Regions from separate parts of the Vibrio sp. V39_P1S14PM300 genome, predicted to be linked through region 2. Evidence: predicted binding sites of a transcription regulator. Region 2 holds the regulator's gene; each other region holds the start of a gene.
The links. The regulator CRP, encoded in region 2, controls carbon source genes, mostly activating them, when cyclic AMP is high. The targets are predictions, from matches to a motif close to TGTGANNNNNNTCACA.
Positions count from the first base shown of each region.

Region 1: the regulator CRP is predicted to act here: its motif matches at 1,579-1,594, upstream of cdd (cytidine deaminase).
Region 3: the regulator CRP is predicted to act here: its motif matches at 2,044-2,059, upstream of deoD (purine-nucleoside phosphorylase).
Region 4: the regulator CRP is predicted to act here: its motif matches at 2,443-2,458, upstream of recB (exodeoxyribonuclease V subunit beta).

Region 1 is NZ_WXWP01000075.1:1,943-5,812, reverse strand. Features, by position in the region: gene CAG65_RS03680 (HD-GYP domain-containing protein) at 1-594, shown strand, start outside; gene cdd (cytidine deaminase) at 636-1,523, opposite strand; gene CAG65_RS03670 (CidB/LrgB family autolysis modulator) at 1,726-2,403, opposite strand; gene CAG65_RS03665 (CidA/LrgA family protein) at 2,394-2,768, opposite strand; gene sbcB (exodeoxyribonuclease I) at 2,820-3,870, opposite strand, start outside.
Region 2 is NZ_WXWP01000003.1:45,904-49,773, forward strand. Features, by position in the region: gene CAG65_RS00410 (YheU family protein) at 1-80, shown strand, start outside; gene CAG65_RS00415 (phosphoribulokinase) at 149-1,018, shown strand; gene crp (cAMP-activated global transcriptional regulator CRP) at 1,259-1,891, shown strand; gene CAG65_RS00425 (DUF1338 domain-containing protein) at 1,965-2,762, opposite strand; gene astD (succinylglutamate-semialdehyde dehydrogenase) at 2,926-3,870, opposite strand, start outside.
Region 3 is NZ_WXWP01000141.1:2,622-6,491, reverse strand. Features, by position in the region: gene CAG65_RS06665 (IS1 family transposase) at 1-1,144, opposite strand, end outside; gene deoD (purine-nucleoside phosphorylase) at 1,227-1,937, opposite strand; gene CAG65_RS06655 (YbgA family protein) at 2,290-3,243, shown strand; gene CAG65_RS06650 (MerR family transcriptional regulator) at 3,233-3,870, shown strand, end outside.
Region 4 is NZ_WXWP01000201.1:9,573-13,442, reverse strand. Features, by position in the region: gene recC (exodeoxyribonuclease V subunit gamma) at 1-2,292, shown strand, start outside; gene recB (exodeoxyribonuclease V subunit beta) at 2,554-3,870, shown strand, end outside.

The sequences.
Region 1 (3,870 bases), on a different contig from region 2:
GACGATCAGATTCTGCATAAGCCAGGTAAGTTAACGCCGGAAGAATTTGAGCATATGAAGCTGCATCAGGTGTTTGCTGATGAGATCATTGCCAACGTTCACGGGCTGAGTCAGATCAGCCGCGACGTTTGCCTGATGCATCACGAGAAACTTGACGGCAACGGCTATCCGAAAGGGCTCAAAGGCGATCAACTGCCCGTTCATGGCCGCATGAGCGGTATCGTGGACATTTATGATGCACTGACGGCAGACCGTTGTTACAAGCAGGGGATGAGCTCGGCAGAAGCTTTCAAGATCATGCTGTCGTTGACGCCATTTCATCTCGACAAAGAGTTGGTGTACAAGTTCATCAATTGTATTGGTGTGTATCCGGTTGGCTCGATCGTTGAACTCAGTGATGGCCGGGTCGCTATCGTCTGGACAGCGAATCCAAGTCAGCCTCTGAAACCTGAAGTGAAGAGTTTCTACTCCAATAAGTACCACCGTTTTACGGATGTGGCGTTTATCGATTTGAAAAGCAGTGCGTTGAAAATCGAGCGGGCACTGGCTCCTTCACAACTCGATTTTGACGTCAAACCTTTCTACGACCAATAATAAAAAGCCCCGAGTCATGTCGGGGCTAATCATGATTGGGTTTACATTGCCAGGTACGAGACCGGAATGTCAGGGTTGATGGCTTCCAGTGTTGCCTGAGTATCGGCCAGATGGCTGATGGTTCCTTCCGCCATTTCAACTAACGCAGCCGAAACAATATCACCGAACTCACGACCATCCAGCAGTATCTGAATCAGAGCGACCTGAAGAGGCGGCAGGCTAGGGTTAAACGCCGCGTTTTCCGCATACGCGCCTTTAAAGACTTTTCCATCATTCAATTGTAAAGCGACGCCACTCAGGTTGTGAGTGTAAGGTGCATGGCTTGCGTTCAATGCGCTTAATGCCGATCGTACCAGCGGATCACTGTCCTGAGTGGTCTTGCCATGATCGACTTTCGACATCAATGCCGATTCAATACCAAGATCGGACGGGCCGAACGAATCTGGCAGGTATTGCTGCAACGTCATTTCATCGCGCTCTGGAAGTTGAACGACCAGTTTGTCTGCCGAGCTCAGTTCATTCATAAACTGACGACAGTGACCGCAAGGGCTGAAATTGACCGTAATGTCTGAGATGCCGGTTTCACCTTTCATCCATGCGTGACTGATCGCACATTGTTCAGCATGAACCGTTTGACCTAGCTGGCAACCGGCAATTTCGACATTAGCACCGAAGTAGATACGGCCGGACAGGCCGCGAGCAAGAGCACCAACATTGAATTTAGAAATGGGCGTGTAGGAGTAGCAGGCGGCAAACGGAAGAAGCGCCACACGAAGTTCCGCGTCGTTCAAACCAGAAACGATTTGCAGTTGTTTAAACTGCTCCGGAGACAAAGTCGCGTCAAAATCGTCCGCCAGCAGAATAGGACCAAGGTAATCTGCGATGGACGCCGGCACATCTGAGAGTGCTTGTTCAATACGGCTTTTCATAATGAATCCTTATTTGAATGCTGGATTACATTTTATGATAACGCTAAAACATTACTGAGATTTAGATCACGCTAAATAGTGTAATGATGTTGATGTTTTCATAATTAGAGTGATGTCACACATGATATCGATTGCACCTTATGTTTCAGTGAACTCCGTCGTATATCAACCTTAGTATACGACGGAGAACGCGGAACGTGTGTTAGTGAGACAACCAGACGGACAGAGCAAAAATGCTGGGTGCCAGAATGGAAGTGATGACGCCGCACAAGACCAGCGCAAGTGAGCTGAATGCTGCATCACGGGGATCTTTTTCTGCACAGGTTGCCGTCCCAAGGGCATGCGAGACGGTACCCATGGTCAGCCCTTTGGCGATCGGGTGCGAAATATTCAACATGTTATAAATCGGGTAGGCAAGAATGGCGCCAAACAGCCCCACCAATACCACTAAAACGGCAGCAATCGCTGGTTCTCCGCCGAGATGGCTGGCGACTTCCATTGCAATCGGAGTGGTGACGGATTTTCCCATCAAACTGGCAATCAGTGCCACATCGGCTTTCATTGCGACGGCTATCAGACCTGCGGTCATCATCGACATTACACTGCCGACACTGCACGCCAGCATAATAATGCGCCAGTTCGCCCGTATTTGTGGGATCTGTTCGTACAGGGGAAACGCCAGTGCGACGACGGCCGGCTGCAGTAACATGCTGATCCACTGGTTGTCCTGATAGTAAGTCTCAAACGGAACCTTGAGGTAAGTCAGAATCGGGATAATGATCGCGATACTGATCAGCAGAGGGTTCATCAGAGGTGTTTTAAATTTCTGGCATAACCAGCGGGCGAAAAAGAACACCACGAGCGTCGCGATTAACCACATGTTTTGTTCCCCTTCTTCAACAGACGATCCAGCATCAGTCCAAGAAGGACCAGGACGATCAGCGTGCCACCGATGGCGCTGGCCAGAATGGGCAGAGCATTGTTGATCAGCAGATCAAAATGCTCCATCAATCCCACACTGATGGGAACAAACAACAGGATCATATAGCGAATAAACAGGCTGGCGCCTGGCTTAACCCAGTCGGAAGGAACCAGGCCACTGGCCAGTAATCCGAACAGAATAAGCATGCCAATGATACTGCCCGGAATCGAAATACCGAGGAGGGACTGAAGATTTACGCCTGCCATCAGGCAAAGGAAAATAAGCCCGATGGAGACGATGTATTGCAGAATGGTTTTCGCCATTTTTAAGTGCCGTAAAGATAAAGGAAAAGAGCAGAAGTCGCGTGTGGCGCTCTAAGATGTGAGCTCCATCACGTATTGGTAGACGGATTTTAAAATAGCTATTTTCTTTTCGTCAGTTTCATATTCGTGAACTAAGTTTTCCAGATTGAGCATATAGTCCTCAAGACGACTTTCGAAGTATTCACGACAATGATTTGCCCAGCGTTGCTGCTCAGCTTCGTCCAGCGTCCATGGATAATGGCGTGCACGGTAGCGGAATAATAATGGCTCGATGCGCGCGTCATTAAATGTAATGTCCAGCGCGGCCAGGTTATTCGGATCGGTGGAGCGAATAATGTCCATCGACGCTTTGTCTGCCGGGGAAAAGAAGTTGGCGTATAACTGTGTATCAACGTTGTCGCTCTTTTCGTACTCGCGTTCAACGCTGTAGATCGCGATGAGTTTTTCGCGCACTTCCGGATGTTGACGCAATACGGCGAGATTTTTCAGGCACTGCTCGCGGTCGATCCCGATTGAAGCCGCGTTTTCTGCGGTCAGGGTCTTGGCCGGTGCCAGAATTGGACATTTGTTTAAATGAACCAGCTTGATCGGCACCGGTGCTTGATCCGGACCCAACTCGCTGCGTTTGGTGTATAGACGTTCACGCAGCTCATCCGCACTCAGATCCAGCAATGGCTGAGGATCTTTCGCCAGATCGACCACGACCACGGCGTTTTGATTGGTCGGGTGCCAGGCCAACGGCACTATCCAACTTGTGTACTGGCATTCACGTCCGAGCATGCCGGAAACGTGCATCAGCGGTGTCATGTTGACGATATCAATCAACTCATTAAGTTTACGCTTATGGCGCATGTCAAAGAAGTAGCCGAAGAGCTTAGGCTGCGCGGCTTTGAGCTTTTTGGCCATTTCAATGGTAGCGATAACATCTGCCATCGCATCGTGTGCGTTGGCGTGTTCTATACCATTGGCGACAGACAAGTGCTCCAGTTTAAAGCTGGTGAAGCCTTCCTCGTTTTCTGGCCAAACCACGCCTTCTGGTCTCAGTGCATGGCAGGCGCGCATTACGTCGAGTAAATCCCAACGAGAATTGCCGTTTTGCCAG
Region 2 (3,870 bases):
AGCTTGAGTCCGGAGAAGCAGTGATCGTCTTCTCTGAACTGCACGAAACGGTGGACATCCAGCTGCGCCGCCATCTTTAACTGCCACACCACAATTGTCACGTTTCCATGATATAGTGGTTTCATAATCAAAACAGACAGGGAATGTCATGTCAGCAAAACACCCGATCATTGCGGTGACCGGTTCCTCCGGTGCCGGAACGACCACCACTTCGGAAGCTTTCCGCAAGATGTTCAACATGATGAACATCCGCCCGGCCTGGGTGGAGGGCGACAGTTTCCACCGCTTTACCCGTCCGGAAATGGATGTGGAAATCCGTAAAGCGCGTGAACAAGGACGTCACATCAGCTATTTCGGCCCTCAGGCCAACGATTTCCCGGCACTGGAAGAGTTTTTCCATAAATACGGCGATGAGGGCGTCGGTAAAGTGCGCCGCTACTTGCACACATTTGATGAAGCCGTGCCCTACAACCAGATGCCCGGCACCTTTACCCCGTGGCAGGAACTGCCGGAAAACTCCGATGTGCTGTTTTATGAGGGGCTGCACGGCGGCGTGGTCGACGGCGACACCAACGTCGCGCAACATGTGGATCTGCTGATCGGCATGGTGCCAATCGTCAACCTCGAATGGATTCAGAAATTCGTGCGCGACACCCGCGACCGTGGTCACTCGCGCGAGGCGGTGATGGATTCCATCGTGCGCTCAATGGACGACTACCTCAATTACATTACGCCGCAATTTTCACGAACGCACATCAACTTCCAGCGCGTCCCCACCGTCGACACCTCCAACCCGCTCAATGCCAAAGGCATCCCGAGCCTGGATGAGAGTTTTGTGGTGATCCGCCTGCGCGGCATCAAGAATGTCGACTTTCCCTACCTGCTGGCCATGATTGACGGCTCGTTCATGTCGCGCCACAACACCATTGTGGTTCCGGGAGGAAAAATGAGTTTTGCTATGGAACTGATTGTCCGGCCTATCCTGCAACAGCTGATTGAAACCGGAAAAATTGGTTAGAAATGCACGGCGCGCAAGATTACTTTTCATACCGTGATCATGTGCACATTTTTGCGTAAATAATCACAACCCGGACACGATTAAAATCAAGAAATCGTTTTCGAAAAAGGATACTATTCTTAACCGAAACACAAGATAGCTTGCAGCATTGGTAAAGTGCTCTTATTCTAGTAAGTCAAATTCAGGCTTGGCTAAAATATGGATAGCGGCAAGCGTACCCTGCAGAGGAAGTGAGATATTATGGTTCTAGGTAAACCTCAAACCGACCCAACACTAGAGTGGTTTCTTTCACATTGTCATATTCATAAGTACCCTTCAAAAAGCACGCTGATCCACGCGGGCGAGAAAGCAGAGACTTTGTACTACATCGTCAAAGGGTCTGTTGCTGTACTTATTAAAGACGAAGAAGGTAAGGAGATGATCCTGTCTTACCTGAACCAAGGTGACTTTATCGGTGAACTTGGTTTGTTCGAAGAAGACCAGGAGCGCACAGCTTGGGTTCGCGCGAAATCTCCTTGTGAAGTCGCGGAAATTTCATTCAAGAAATTCCGTCAGCTGATTCAGGTCAATCCGGATATCCTGATGCGCCTGTCAGCCCAGATGGCTCGTCGTCTGCAAGTCACCAGCCAGAAAGTGGGCGACCTGGCGTTCCTAGACGTTACCGGTCGTATTGCTCAGACTCTGCTGAACCTAGCCAAACAACCAGATGCGATGACCCACCCAGACGGCATGCAAATCAAGATCACTCGCCAGGAGATCGGTCAGATTGTCGGCTGTTCACGTGAAACAGTTGGTCGTATCCTGAAAATGCTGGAAGAGCAGAATCTGATTTCTGCCCACGGTAAAACCATCGTGGTATACGGCACGCGTTAATTTCCCGCCAGAAAACAACGTTCAAATTGAAAAAGCCACCGTCAGGTGGCTTTTTGTTATCATGCCGAACGTGTTACGACTGACTGTCGGTGCTCTCGAAAATCTTATCCGCCGAAGCCGCCACAAAACCCGGATACAACTGACCATCCGCCATCGGGTAACGCTTAGCAAATTCATAAAAGCCACCCGGGATGATCTCACTGCCTTCACTAAACTGAACCACGACTTTATCTGCCATGGTCGAAGATTGTTCCAGCAGTACATCCGGTGAGCCTTTCACTTCGCCACCTGAGGTATTGATGGTAAAGCCTGCCTGTCGCAGGTGATCATTGACCTGCTGCACTTCATCGAACGCCTTGAGCTGATTCACACTGACGGTAAAGTGATTCGCACCGTAGCCATGCGCAGCCAGCCAGGAGGCATACTCGCTCTCTTTCGCCAGCGTTTGGTAATCCGCATAACTCAGTTGCCACAAGCGACCACCGTACAAAAACGCTTCCCCTTCCAGCGCCGCAGCATCGACCTGCGCAACCAGATTGGCGACGATGGCCTGTAGCGCCGGCGAGCACTCTTCCACTTTCAGCTCGCTGATGAACACTTTTGGCTGCAGCGGATCCGGGTGTTCATAGTGCTTGGCCACCAGCTTCTTGCTCTCAAACACATAGTCGCCACACGGGGTGTAACCCAGCGCCAGAAACGGTTTGGCCAGGGTGTCGATACCAAGTGGTGCGACATTAAAGGTGCGCAGAGCTATGTGATCATTGATCAACGGCTCGTCTTCCTGCAGCAGTTGATGAACTTTGTCCGCGGACGGACACAGGCGGTGAATGTAGTCATTCCACAGCGATTGAAATAAAACAGCTGGCGTCATAACGCCTCCTTGTCGGGGTTGTTAACGTGTTATCGAATTGTGCTCTCTCTTCACCGGCCCATTTAATCGCCCGGCAAGATAGAAAGGAGGCTACCTGACCGCATGTCCAGAATGCCGCGCAGATAGCCTTCAACCTGTGACGAAACTGAGTGTAATACTGTCGTTATAGTTCTAAACCCGGGCTCAGAGTGGCCGGCAGGATCGTTTCCCCACCTTCCATTGATGCCATTGGGTATGCGCAGTAATCGGCGGCGTAGTAAGCGCTTGGACGTAAGTTGCCTGAAGCGCCCGGACCACCAAACGGCGCGTCACCGCTAGCGCCCGTCAGTTGACGGTTGCGGTTCACGATACCGGCGCGGATGTGCTCCACAAAGTAGTCCCATTCGCCGTCATCGGTCGACACCAGGCCAGCCGATAAACCGAAACGGGTATCGTTAGCCATCTCAACCGCGCTTTCCAGCGTGGCGTAGCGCACCACCTGCAGCAATGGGCCAAAGTACTCTTCATCCGGCAGCTCAGCGATGTGAGTGACGTCAATGATGCCTGGCGAGACGAACGCTGCTTCACCCGGCGTGGCTTCCAGCAGGCTTTCTCCGCCCAGCGATTGTAAGTTCGCCTGCGCGTCCAGGATCACTTTTGCCGCAGCCTGAGAAATCTGCGGCCCCATGAACGGTGCCGGCTCGGCAAACGGCTGATCGATACGAATGTTCTTGGTTGCGTCAACCAAACGGGCAATCAGCGCATCGCCTTTCTCTCCCACCGGGACGTAGAGGCGACGAGCACAGGTACAACGCTGACCGGCACTGATGAACGCCGATTGAATGATGGTGTACACCGTCGCGTCCAGATCGCCGTAGTGCTCGGAAATCACCATTGGGTTGTTGCCACCCATCTCCAGCGCTAACATCTTACCAGGCTGGCCTGCAAACTGACGATGCAGCAAGTGACCAGTATTGGCACTGCCGGTAAACAGCAGGCCATCGATGCCTTTGGCATCCGCCAGCGCAATGCCGGTTTCTTTCGCGCCCTGCACCAGGTTAATGACGCCCGCAGGCAAGCCGGCTTTTTCCCACAGCTTGACGGCAAATTCACCGGTCAGCGGCGTTTG
Region 3 (3,870 bases), on a different contig from region 2:
ATCCCATATGAACAATGTCGATTTTGTCAAAATCTTGTGTGTTCTCCCAGCCCGGATCTTCTTCTACGTACATAAGGTCGACATTTTGACGCTGAATACGAGGCAGGCATACACTCAGTGCGGCAGAGCGCAGCACGGGGTCTTGGGGCATATAAATCGATACGCGTTTGTCGTCTCCACACATATCCAGCACATGCAAAAAATGGGCGTAAGAGGTGTAAGGAGGTCGTATTAGTGCGCCTTTGGACGGGTAATTGAATGAGGTCAGGTTGCCCATCGGATCTTCGACGTTGCCGCGGGCTAGAATCGTTTGATATTGCTGGTCAATGCGTTCACGCAGATAGGGTGATGCCTCAGGTACTGGCATGTTGGCTTCTGACGAGTGCTCGCGGGAGACAAAGCGAGCGGGTGTCTGGTAAGGGTCATGGTCGACTTCGCCCTGCGGTTCTTCATCGGAGGCGTAGTTGACGTGCTGACACAAAATGTAGCCGGTGTTGGCTTCTCCCGTGGTGATCCACAATACGCCGTTGTTGCTCTGCGGCTGCAAAGGTACGTAAAACGACGCCAGTTCGTATTCGCTGGCATGGTTGACCCAGCGCGCATCTATCATCGCCAGTTTGCGTCGGCAGCGGCTGGCAATGTGATCAAGGTGATCGTAGAACGTTTTTGGGTTGATCGACAGCTTGCGGCAAATTTCACGCACCGAGTAGCTCATGAAGAGTAAGCCGAGCAGATTTTCCTGAAAAGTCAGCTTTTTGTTGGCGCCGGACCATTTGTCGACAAAGGTAGACTGACACGCTTTGCAACGATAACGCTGTCGGTCACCACTGTAACCAAATGCGTGGTACAGATGTTTATGAGTATGAACGGACAAGCCGAAATTTTCGCACTCGTCGTTGCGACACGCCGGAAGGCCATCGCTGTGCAGGTGTCTTAAACGATGCAGTTCGTTTAACACTTCCTGATTGTTAAGTAAGGGGGGGAAAGCACCGCACTCTCGACATACCATCGTTGGCCGCTTAGGGTTAGCATGCTGCAAAACGTAACGATTTGCCTCACTCAATCCAAAGTTGTCACACGCCAATGTTTTACAAAAGTTGAGTTGTAACCCGTCTGCCTCCTTTGGCAGTTCATCGTTTGACACGATCGCCCCCTCGGGAAAATTCAGGCTGCCAACCGGAGCTGGCAGCTTGGTACTGTGGAAAAGAATTCGTTATCACAGTCGATTAGATGTTGATCGCCGTTTCCAGAGCGACTTTCATCATATCGTTGAACGATTTTTGACGGTCTTCTGAGCTCAGTTTTTCACCACGGATGATGTGGTCAGAGACAGTCAGAATGGTCAACGCACGTGCGCCCAGATCCGCTGCGACGCCGTAGATGCCAGCCGCTTCCATATCCACGCCCAGGATGCCCAGTTTCTTCATTTTCTCGAAGATGTCTTCTTCCGGGGTGTAGAACAGGTCAGCAGAGAATACGTTACCCACTTTCACTGGTATTTGCTGATCTCGCGCCTGGTGTACGGCTGTTTCGAGCAGGTCGTAGTCGGCAATGGCAGCGAAATCGTGGTTATTGAAGCGGATACGGTTCACTTTTGAATCGGTAGAAGCGCCCATGCCGATAACCACGTCCATCAGGTTAACGTCATCGCGTACTGCACCACAGCTACCCACACGGATAACGTTTTTCACGCCGTATTCTGAGATCAGTTCGTGTACGTAGATGCAGCATGATGGGATACCCATACCGTGGCCCATAACAGATACTTTTTTACCTTTGTAAGTGCCTGTAAAGCCAAACATGTTGCGAACGTCACAAACTTGCTTCACATCTTCCAGGAACGTTTCTGCGATGTATTTTGCGCGAAGTGGATCACCCGGCATAAGGACGGTTTCTGCGAAATCACCTGGTTGTGCATTGATGTGAGGGGTTGCCATAGCTTTTACTCCAATTTGTCAGTAAATGCATTGAGTCATTTTACTGTTTCTGTTGAAAGTGTGTTTTCTTGTTGAGCCAATACTAACCCTGTCAGTACTGGCTCCTTGAGAAGTATGTCACAAAAAGCCCTGTGTGGAGGGATATATTTTCCATTGATAACCAAATGTGTTGAAAGTGGTAAGGCAATCGATTTGTGTAAACGTTTGGCTGCCTTTTTGTGGTGATTGTTCTGGAAACAAAGCGTGAGCTTTTTATTGGTGTACAAAAAATATTTTTGTACACAGTGATCGACTTGTGCTAATAATTGTACAAGAAAATAATATGTACACATGTCGATGTTCGAGGTGAACCATGGAGAGTCAATCTGTTCTGGTCGGCGTCAGCGCTTGCGTATTGGGCGAGCGGGTCCGTTTTGATTCTGGCCATAAAGTGAGTAATTTCGTCACCAAGGAGCTTGCTCCTCATCTGGAGTTTATTTCTGTGTGCCCGGAAGTCGGCATCGGGATGCCAGTGCCACGACCAACTATACGGCTCATCTCCGACGAAGAGCGCATAGCGCTGGTGGAAACCAAAGATGAGCAACGTGACTACACCGAGGCAATGCAGGCGTTTGCCAAGGATAAAGTCGCCGAGTTGGATCAATTGCCGTTGTGCGGGTATATCGTGTGTGCCAAGTCACCGACCTGTGGAATGGAACGCGTGAAAGTGTACAAAAAGAATAACGCCGACAAAGACGGGGTCGGCATGTACACGCGTGTATTGATGGAGTCGATGCCCTGGCTGCCGATTGAAGAGGACGGGCGTCTGAATGATCCGGTGCTCAAAGAGAATTTCATCACCCGGGTCTATTGTCTGCACGATTTGTATACTTCAATGGGCGGCGTGCCCACTGCCAGCAAGCTGATTGAGTTCCACTCACGCTACAAGCTGACGTTAATGGCGCATCATCCGCAGTCTTACCGAGAGCTTGGCCGGCTGGTAGCCAGTATCAATCAATATGACATCAATGAGTTCTTTAACTTGTATCGTTTGGGATTGATGCAAGCCATGGCCATTCGGGCCAGCCGCAAGAACAATACCAATGTGCTGATGCATCTGCAGGGATACTTTAAGCGTTCGCTGAATAAAGATCAGAAAGCAGAATTGCGCAAAGTGATTGATGACTATCGGATCGGGCTGTTGCCGCTGCTTGCACCAATGACTCTCATCAAACATTACCTCAACGCTTATCCGGACAGTTATCTGGATAAACAGAAATATTTGAACCCCTATCCGCAGGAGTTACGTTTACGTTATGGGTTGTGAAACAAAGCTATATGCAATTCGGGAAGTGGCCGAAGCAACCGGAGTGAAACCGGTCACGCTGCGTGCCTGGCAGCGTCGTTATAACCTCATTCAGCCGCAGCGCACAGAGAAAGGCCATCGGCTGTACACGCAAGCGGACATTGATACCATTCATGCGATTCAACGCTGGCTGGCCAAAGGTGTGGCAATTGGCAAAGTCAAAGGCTTGCTGTTGTCAGGCGATGAGGAGACCGGCGCAGAGCAGGCAGACAACATGACGCTGGACGAAGTGGAAAGTCTGCTGGAAGCGCTGGCCGTACTCAATCAGGGCAAAGCCGAAAGCATCCTCAGCGGTGTGTTTAAAGAATATCCGCTCAAGATTGTGACTCAGCAGTTTGTGATGCCGGTGACGGAGGCTCTGGACAAAGTGAAGTCTAGCCAGCGTACGCTGCAAAAAGCGTTGTTCCAGGCGCTGATGCTTACTCGCATCAGTGCCATCATCGACGCGGAAAATAAAGCGGCGACCAAAGGCAAGTGTCTGTTCGTCAGTCTGGATCCGGTTGGAAGCGTCTTTGCCTGGCTGGAAGCGCTACAACTGTCCGAGACCGGACTACGGGTGATTGTGTTGGATGGGGCTGACGATCTGAC
Region 4 (3,870 bases), on a different contig from region 2:
GTGGAAGTTCTTCATGATCAACTGCTGGCGATGTTTGATGCGGATCCGACGCTCAAGCCACGCGATGTGATTGTGATGGTGGCTGACATCAATGCCTACAGCCCGGCTATCCAGGCGGTGTTTGGTAACGCGCCGGGTGAGCGCTTTATTCCTTACTCAATTTCTGATCGCAGTGCGGATCAGGAGAGTCCGATCCTGACCGCGTTCATGCAACTGGTGAATTTACCGCAGGCACGCTGCCTGGCGTCTGAGTTGTTGGAGCTGCTCGAAACTCCGGCGATGATGGCGCGTTTTGGTATTGATGAGCAGGAATTTGAACTGGCCAAAGTCTGGGTCGAGCAGTCAGGCATTCGCTGGGGACTGAATGCCACCACCGCGGAAGAGTTTGCCCTGCCGTCCAGAGACCAAAACACTTGGCAATTTGGTATCGAACGCATGTTGCTCGGGTATGCTATGCCCGACAGTGCCGGACTGTTCAGCCAGAAAGATCATGAGTTGGCGCCTTACAATGAAGTGCAGGGCATGAGCGCAGAGCTGGCTGGTAAGCTGGCGCACTACATCGAATCGATCAGCCGGTACCGCCAGCGTCTGGCACAAACACAAACCATCGACAACTGGCAAACCACCCTGCTGGCCATGTTGGATGACTTCTTCATGGTGGCGCTGGAGGAGGAACTGGTGCTGACTTCTATTCGTGAAGCGCTGACCCAGTTGAAAGAACAGCTCCAGGATGCGGCGTATCACCAGACGTTGGCGCCGGGCATCGTCAGTTTGTATCTGCACAATCGCTTGTCCGGAACCCGGGTTAGCCAGCGTTTTCTGGCAGGGCAGGTCAACTTTTGTACTCTGATGCCGATGCGCTCGATCCCATTTCGTTGTGTGTGCCTGCTTGGCATGAACGATGGTGTCTATCCGCGTTCGGTACCGCCGGAAGGTTTTGACTTAATGAATGGCCGTGCTCGAGCTGGGGATCGTTCACGTCGTGACGATGACCGTTACCTGTTTCTTGAAGCGCTGCTCTCCGCGCAGCAAAGCTTATACATCAGTTACGTCGGGCGTTCGATTCAGGACAACACCGAGCGGGTTCCGTCGGTGCTGGTGTCTGAGCTGCTTGAATATTGTCAGCAGAACTACTGTCTGGTTGGCGATGAAGCTCTGCCAGTCGATGATTCTGCAGCTCGGTTACTAACAGCATTGACGCTAGAACACGCTATGGTGCCCTTTAGTCCGTTAGCTTTTCAGGGGGAGCAGGCCAGTTATGCCAGAGAATGGTTGCCTGCGGCGCTGCGTCAGGGGCAGCGCAGTGGCGATTTTAACCGCCAGTTGAGTGATTACCTGCTGGATGCGACGTATCCGTTGGCACTGGATCTGGTAGAGCTGCAACGCTTTTGGCGTTTGCCAGTGCGCTATTTCTTTAACCGTCGACTGAAAGTGGTGTTTGAACCACCGCTGCCAGTGACAGAAGATGACGAACCGTTTGTGTTGGGTGGGTTGGAAAGCTACCAGATGCGTGATCAATTGGTGGAAGTCTTGTTGGATGCCCGTGCTCAGAATCAGGATCCGCAACAGGCGCTAGAGCATTTTGCCCGGCGTCAGCGTGCTGAGGGCAAGTTGCCGATCGGCGCATTCGGTGAGCTTGAGTTTGAAACCAACCGGGTTCAGGCGCAAGAGCTGGTTGAGACACTGAGCTTTGTTAGCGGCGTAGCCCTGGAAGATGTTGATGTAAACTTGACCTTTGATGTACTGGGGACAGATAAACCCGTTCATCTGACCGGATGGCTGACGCAGTGTTATCAGGCTGGTCTTATTCGTTATCGTAGTGGCCGGATCCGAGCACAGGATTATCTGTCCGCCTGGATTGACCATTTGTCGCTGGCTGCCATGGGACACAGTAAATCCACGCATGTTATTGGTTACGATCGTAAAGAAGGTGCCGTGCATTTTATGTATCCGCCGCTGGATGGCGCAGAGGCTAAGTCATTGTTGGCGGAGCTGGTGCGTCTTTACTATCAAGGCATGACGTCGCCACTGGCGTATTTCCCGCAAACGGCGCTGGCCGGCATCGAAGCGGGGTTCAGTCGTGGAAAGTGGGTGGATGATGAAGACAAAGCGGTCAAGAAAATGGCCGCCACATTTAACGACGGTTATCTGGTGCAAGGCGAAGGACGCGATCCGTATATTGCGCGCATTTGGCCACAGTGGGATGACGCACTGGCTCTGGAAGTCAGGACGTTGTCCGCGTTGGTACTACAAAACGCGAGGCTGAGGATCGAGAATGCTGCTGATAGTTAAGAGAAGTAGAGTGGCCGCCAGTAAATCATTATTGTGTAGGGCGTTCGCTGTACGGCCACAGGTCAGAGGGACCATAATTCTGTGGTGCAGACCAGTCAGGCTGGCTATGCATGTGCAGCGGATACTATCGGCTTGCACCAAAATGATCCGTGAGAGAGATCGCACATTCCCGGAATACAATCGCGTCACGTATCAGTAGGCAAAAGTTTTCAGCGTTTGATCACAAGATGTTGTTCAGTTTAGGAAAAAGGCAATAGGTTTATGACGACTTCGTCCCTCCCCCAGTCACTGAGTCCGATGACATTCCCGTTGCACGGCGCACGTTTGATCGAAGCGTCTGCCGGTACCGGGAAAACGTTCACGATCGCAGGCTTGTATTTGCGGCTGCTTCTGGGGCATGGCGACGAGCATAGCCGTCATGCCGTGCCGTTAACAGTAGACCAGATTCTGGTCGTGACCTTTACGGAAGCTGCGACGGCAGAGTTGCGTGACCGTATCCGGCGTCGCATCCACGATGCGCGCATTGCGTTTGGTCGTGGTGCCAGCGAGGATCCGGTGATCCAGCCGTTACTTGAACAAGTGTCGGATCACCAGCAGGCACAGACTCTGCTGCTGCAAGCTGAACGGCAGATGGACGAAGCGTCGGTGTACACGATTCATGGTTTCTGTCAGCGGATGTTGACGCAGAATGCCTTTGAGTCTGGAAGCCGTTTTAATAACGAGTTCGTGACCGATGAAAGTCACCTTAAAGCGCAAGTGGTGGCGGATTACTGGCGGCGCAACTTTTACCCGCTGCCGCTTCAGTTAGCGGGTGAAGTGCGCCGTATCTGGAACTCGCCATCGGCGCTGCAGGCAGAGATTGGCGGTTACCTGAGCGGTGCGCCATTGACGTTGGCCACGTCCGCCGGAGACGGTGATCTCGCTGCACTTCATCAGCAGAATCTGGAACGTATCAAGGCGTTGAAAGCACAGTGGTGCGAGTGCGCAGACGATTTGCTGGCACTGATTGCCGACTCGGATGTTAACAAACGCAGCTACACCAAAAAATCGCTGCCGCAATGGCTCGACAGTGTCACGGCCTGGGCTCACAGCGAGACCCTCAATTACGACGTGCCGGACGCTTTGGCCAGGTTTGCTCAACATACTCTGGATGAGAAGACGCCTAAAGGGACGCCGCCACGCCACGCGGTGTTTGCGGCCATTGAGGCATTTCTTGCCCAGCCCGTCAGCCTCAAGGCGCCGATGATGGCTCATGCGATCACCTCGTGTCGTACTCTGCTTGCCAGTGCCAAACAGCAGAAACAGTGGCTATCGTTTGATGATTTGCTTAGTCAGTTGTCGGCCGCACTCGATCAGGATGAAACGGACGCATTGGCAGAACGCATCCGCACTTTGTACCCGGTGGCGATGATTGATGAATTTCAGGATACCGATCCGCTTCAGTACAGTATTTTCAGTCGCATCTATCTGGATCATCCTCAATGCGGTTTGTTTATGATCGGTGATCCGAAGCAGGCGATCTACGCGTTTCGCGGTGCCGATATCTTTACTTACATCAAAGCCCGTCAACAGGTCCGT